2 regions of the Chryseobacterium sp. CS3K3.1 genome follow, and region 1 is predicted to be linked to the other one. Evidence: riboswitches for the same ligand, from Rfam matches in the RefSeq annotation. Region 1 holds a riboswitch; the other holds the start of a gene.
The links. A riboswitch is a leader RNA that binds a small molecule or an ion and turns the genes downstream of it on or off. The one in region 1 is predicted to bind S-adenosylmethionine.
Positions count from the first base shown of each region.

Region 2: another riboswitch for S-adenosylmethionine. It lies ahead of AC5YGI_RS16755 (alpha/beta fold hydrolase); the one in region 1 lies ahead of AC5YGI_RS09580 (TonB-dependent receptor plug domain-containing protein).

Region 1 covers NZ_JCAKRV010000008.1:91,200-94,387, forward strand. Annotated here, with positions in the region: gene AC5YGI_RS09575 (outer membrane beta-barrel protein) at 1-1,319, opposite strand, end outside; SAM-I-IV-variant riboswitch at 1,438-1,535, shown strand; gene AC5YGI_RS09580 (TonB-dependent receptor plug domain-containing protein) at 1,833-3,188, shown strand, end outside.
Region 2 covers NZ_JCAKRV010000018.1:93,684-96,871, reverse strand. Annotated here, with positions in the region: gene AC5YGI_RS16760 (ACT domain-containing protein) at 1-774, opposite strand, end outside; gene AC5YGI_RS16755 (alpha/beta fold hydrolase) at 780-1,718, opposite strand; SAM riboswitch class I at 1,780-1,886, opposite strand; gene AC5YGI_RS16750 (MGH1-like glycoside hydrolase domain-containing protein) at 2,075-3,188, shown strand, end outside.

The DNA.
Region 1 (3,188 bases):
GCCTCTACCAGTTTTGCATCTTTATCAAAATATCTTGTTACCCCGGAAATATCATAATTTTCAGCACGGGATCCCAACGTGAAATCAAACTTTTTCAGTTTAGCCTGAAATTCTAAATACGTTGAAGCAGTCTGTCTCTGATATTCAAGATTGGTCAGTCTAAAACTTTCTGTATCATAATCCTGTCTTTCATATAATCCTCCAAAACTTACTTTCCCACCATCAAGAAGCTTGATCGGCTGTGCGTAATCTACTTTGAAGTTGGCAATATTCATCACAGATTTATTATTCAGAATATCTTTTAATCCATTGGTAGGGCTATCAAGAGGCTCATTGGGATAAGCTACAAACGTCCCATCCTGAAAGTAATTATCCTGAGAAAATTTGCTGTCTGATCTTGTATACCCAAACTGGAAATCCAGTTTTTGAGATTTGTCAGCAAAACGTTTCTGATAGGTTACAACCGCTTCCTGTCTCAAATTATTGGTATGGGCAACGTCAGAAGAAGTATAAAAAGCTTCTTTTAAATCCTTCGGATTTCTCTTGAACGGTAAATCTCCATGCCCGTCACTTAAAGTATAGTTGTCATTATTATTGTGATAAATATCATAGTTCAATAATAACCTGTCCTGCCCTAAATCAAAAGTCAATCCGGATTTTGCAAAATATCCACGTGCATATCTATCGGTATGACTGCTCAAAAGCTCATCCTGCTGGCCATTCAGCATACTTTCACGGTAATTCTGCCCAACATTCAGCTGCCACCCGAAGTATTTATTTCTGGCATTTAAGTTAACAGAGTTAGTCGTTCTGCTTCTGTATTTGTCATAATTTGTGAAAGAATAATTTCCAGAATAGGTAGCGGTTAAATATTTATTAGCGTTTTTGTTGGTGATAATATTCATAATCGCACCTCCGGAAGTTGCCGGAAACTCAGCACCTGGCTGGGTGATCACTTCAATTCTCTCTACGGAATTGGCGGGCATCCCTTCCAGGAAGGAGTTTAATTCATTGGAAGTGATGTTCAGAGGTCTTCCGTTAAGATATACTTCCAGCATTTTTCCCTGATACATCATCCCGGCAATATCGGTAGATACAAGTCCCGGAAGTTTTTTAATTCCTTCCAGGACGTTTCCGTTATTCAGCTGAGGCTGCTCAGAAAAGTCAAAAATAGTACGGTCTGCTTTTTGTTCAACGGCTTTTTTAGTTTTGGTAATGACTACGCCTTCAATTTGCTTTTCCTGAGGTTTATTACTTTTTTCCTGAGAAAAAATAAGAACGGAGCTTAATAAGGATAAAGCGAAAATTGTTTTTTTCATAATGTTTTTACTGTTATCCGGTTAGACGCTGAAAAAGATAATTTGTTACGCTAAAATGTTGAAAATCGAAAATTTAGGCTAAATTTTTTTTATTTCGGAAATAATTATATCTTTGCCGGGTAATTATCAAGAATCTCTAGATGGGATAGCAACCTGCAAAAACAAGCAAGGTGCTGCAATCGATAAGCCGGATCTTCCGGAAAAAATGTTTATCATTCTGTCATTACTCCCATCTTGAATTTTTGTTTTAAAAGTTAAAATCAAATGTTTAAAGACAAGGGAAATCACATTCCATCAGTAATTTTTTATTCTTCAGATCATGAAGTGAGCCTTCATTACTCTGATATGTTCTCATGCCATTTCTACATGCGCATGTGTTGTTGTTTCTAGCCTTTTCTATTTCTAAAAAATAATACAAACATTTCGAATTCTATGGTAACCTTACAATTTAGGGCTACAGGATCTGTATTGCTTAAAAAACAAATTTCATCAACAAAAAAGTACACAACAAACATGCATAATTTCAAAAAAAGAATTTTTATTCCTTCTATCGTGCTTATTTCTTCATTTTATTACGCACAGACGGACACTTTACAATCAAAGAAAATAGATGATGTGGTTATCCTTGGATCAAGGGGTTCCGGAAGATCTTTGACGGATACTCCTGTTCCGGTGGATATCATTAATATATCTAAAATTTTAAAACAGAGCCCGACGAATAATATCAGCCAGGCTTTAAACTATATCGTACCCTCATTTTCATCCACATCACATACTGTAAATGACGGAACTGATTTTGTGGATCCGGCACTGTTGAGAGGGTTAGGACCGGATCAGGTTTTGGTATTACTCAACGGAAAAAGAAGATATCAGTCTTCACTGATTAATGTTACCCTTACACCGGGAAGAGGTTCTGTGGGAACCGATCTTAATGCAATTCCAGCTTTTGCATTGGAAAAAATAGAGGTTTTAAGGGATGGAGCTGCTGCCCAGTATGGCTCTGATGCGATTGCGGGAGTGATAAACCTCGGACTGAAAAAAAGGCTGGGACTTTCCGGACAGGTATTTTTAGGTGGATATGCCTCACCAGTTGCCAACAATTTCTCCGGAGGGGTAGACGGACAGACTGTTTCTGTAGACCTTAATTATGGAGCTAAAATAGGAAAATCAGGATTTTTTAACATTACAGGTTCTGCGCAATACCGTGATCCTTATTCCAGAGCCGGAGTGAGGGAAGGAGATATTTTCAACGCCTATAATGCGATTAATTACCGGGCATTACAGGATGGAGTGAATATTGACGGGCTCTATAAAAATATTACCAATACTTCCAATACTCAGCAAATCATCAATACCATTAAGCAGTATGCGACTAAGGTTGGATATTTTGCGCCTGATTTCCAATCTCAGATTTCCGGGGCAAACAGCATTTCTGAGCTTCAAAAAATATTGGGCAGAGATTTTACCTCTGAGGAGCTTAATTACAGAGGATTGGAGAGAAAAGACTTCAGTTTGAGAGCCGGACAGTCTAAGCTACAGTCCGGACAGCTCTTCTTCAACTCTGAAATTCCTGTGAATGATGAATGGAAGGTTTATTCATTTGGTGGCTACAGTTACCGCCTTGGAAATGCAGGAGGATTTTACAGGCTTCCGAACAATGAAAGGAATATTAATGCAGTTACTCCCAACGGATATCTGCCTCAGATTGAAGCCACTGTAAATGATTATTCCCTTGCTGCCGGGATTAAAGGAAAATGGGAGGGCTGGAATGTGGATTTCAGTAATACACTCGGGAAAAATGTGTTCGGTTTTGGTGTTGTCAATACTTTTAATGCATCACTTACAGATGGTTCTCCAAGAACTTTTGAT
Region 2 (3,188 bases), on a different contig from region 1:
CAGGGCATGATAGTTTTTAACAAAATCTTTGCTTGCTGTGTTATCCACAACGATCAGATTTTCCAGTTGATTCTCGTTGGAGAAATTAATCAGTTCTTCAACATTTGACGGTCTTTCTGCTGTTAAAACCTCATCTCCCCAATTGGCATCAAACCCTTTTTTGTTGAAGGCAATTTTCTTTGAGTTGGCTACTGCAACTACTTTAAGGTCTATTTTTTTACGTTTTTTAATTTCTTCTGCAGATTCAAGTACCTGTTCTATCAAGGTTTTCCCTACGTTTCCGTGACCAATAATGGCCAGATGAACGGTCTTCGGCTTTTTGAAAATTTCAGATTCTATGATATTTCTTGTTTTTTCATCCTGCGAAGAGGTCACTACGATATTGACTCTGTTTTCTCCTGCCACCTGATTTAAAAGTAACGGGAAAACATTATTTCTTGCCAGCTCAGCAAAAACTTTATTGAAATCTTCTGCTACAAAACCAATCACAGAAACATTATTGATACTATAAATCTGAGAAACTTTTCCTGATTTTCTTTCTGCCTCAAATTCATCAATAAGACAGGCAACTGCTTTTTCTGCATCATTTTCATGAACCAGAATAGAAATTCCGTTTTCTATGGCCTGCTGAGAGATTACTCCTACACTGATACGCGCCAAAGTAAGCGCTTTAAAAATTCGTCCGTCAATCCCGATTTCTCCCAGGAAATCTTCTCCTTCAAATTTGACGATTGATCTGTTCTTCAAAAATTTTATTTCGTTAGCATTTTTCATTACTTCTATAAAATGTTTTTAATGATATTATTTAATTGTTGATATTCCATTAGGAAGGCATCATGCCCGTGTATAGATTGGATCTCGTGATAAGAAACATCTTTATTTTTCTCTTTTAAGTTTTCAAAACACATTCGGATTTCAGAAGCCGGGAAAAATAAATCTGTATCTACGGAGATCATGTGCATTCGTGCCTGAATGTTCTCCAGTGCTGTATCAGCAGCATTTATATTCATTAAGAGATGATTCATCAATTTGTACGCTTTCAAACTAAATCTTTCGTTTAGTGCATTACCATGATAAACCAGCCAGTCTTCTGATTCCAGGCGTTGTTTGTCCTGGTTATATTGGTTTTGAAATCTGTCATTGAGCGACTGCGGTGTTCTGTAGCACAACATGGCATGAATTCTTGCTTTCTGTAATGGTTCTTCCTTATCATTTAATAAAAATTTCTGAACCAGACACTGTGCATGAAGCCAGTCGTGCGTTCTGTAATCGCAGGCAATAGGAATAAAAATCTCAGCAAGATCAGGCTGCTGGGCAAGCATTTCCCAGGCAATCCCTCCTCCCAGAGAGCCTCCTATAATGGCATATAAATTTTTGATCTGTAAAACTTCAAGCCCTTTCAGAAATATCGCAGCGATATCTGAAGGAGTAAAGTCTTCATAATCTTCAATTAAAAAATCGTCGTATCCGTTTCCGGGTATATTAAAACATAGAACAGTATATCGATCAGTATCAACAATCTGATTTTTCCCTACCAGCTGTTTCCACCAGCCTTTTTCTCCGGATACATTTGAGTTTCCGGTGAGAGCATGGTTGATTAAGATAACAGGGGCTGTAAACAGATCTTTCCCAAAGAGCTGATAGCTCAACGGGATATGGTATTCCTTTTGGGAATGAGTTTGATAAGAAAGATTAATATAGTTTAGTTCTGTTTTCAATTCTATTAAATTTTAATACAATTGAAAATGCCACAGGAAATGGCTGAAAAAGAACTTCAGTGAGTTATCTGTCCAAAATTATTTGGTAGAACGTAGCACCTTCTTTGCTTGCGCAAAGGGTTGCTAAGGTTTCATAGGGTCTAATCCCTCAACCTTTCTTGATAACATTTTCAATATTTGAATGAACGAATGGTGCAAAGGTAGTTCTTTTCTTTTAATTTCAAAAAAAAATTATTTTAATATTTAAAAAAGCCCTTAAATACAAGTATTCCAAGACCATATTAATAATTGTTCAGATGAAAAAAATTGGAATTACTTCTCAAAAAAACTAACTTCGTATTGAAAAATGATGCCATATGACCGCCGAAAAAGATAGATTACAAGATACCAAATGGAAAAACTGGGGACCTTATGTAAGCAACCGGCAGTGGGGAAATGTACGTGAAGATTATAGCCCGAACGGGAATGCCTGGAATTTCACCAATCATAATAATGCCGAAAGCTATGCCTACCGCTGGGGTGAAGAAGGCATTGCCGGAATTTCCGATGTAAAGCAACTTTTATGTTTTGCTTTTTCATTCTGGAACAAGAAAGATAAAATGGTAAAAGAACGGTTCTTTGGCCTGAGCAATCCTCAGGGAAACCATGGGGAAGACATCAAAGAAATCTTTTATTACCTGGATAATACGCCTACCCATAGCTATATGAAAATGGTGTATAAATACCCGATCAATGAGTTTCCTTATGATGACATTCTTGCTGAAAATGGAAAACGCAGCAAAAAGGAACCTGAGTATGAGCTTTTCGACACCGGGATTTTTGATAATGATGAATATTTTGATATTTTCATAGAATATTGTAAAGCCGATCACAATGATATTCTGGCCAGGGTGACAGTCTGTAACCGAAGCCAGCATGAGGCACCTATCGTGGTGGCACCTACAGCATGGTTCAGAAATAACTGGAAATGGGGATACAACACCTATAAGGCAGAACTTAATGTTTCTCATGACGGAAGTATCAATATTGCCCACGACAGTATTTCGATAAAGAAGCTGTATTCCAGAAATTCAAATGCACAAAGTGTATTTTGTGATAATGAAACCAATACTTCTAAGCTTTACGGAGCTCCTGCAGTTGAAAACACTTATTTCAAAGACGGAATTAATAATTATATTATCCATCAAACGGATACGGTAAATCCCGAAAAAAGAGGAACAAAGGCTTCTTTTCTGATTGATGAGCTTATCGGAGCCGGAGAATCAAAGGTTTTTGAATTCAGATTGTGCCCGGATGAAGCCGATGAGCCTTTTGAAAACTTTGATGAAATTTTCAATACCCGGCAGGCTGAAGCTGAAGAATTTTATCAGGAGATTCAGAGTGATACCGTTAACGAAGATGAGAGAAATGTACAGAGACAGGCTTTTGCCGGGCTTCTCTGGAACAAACAGTTTTATCATTATAATATCG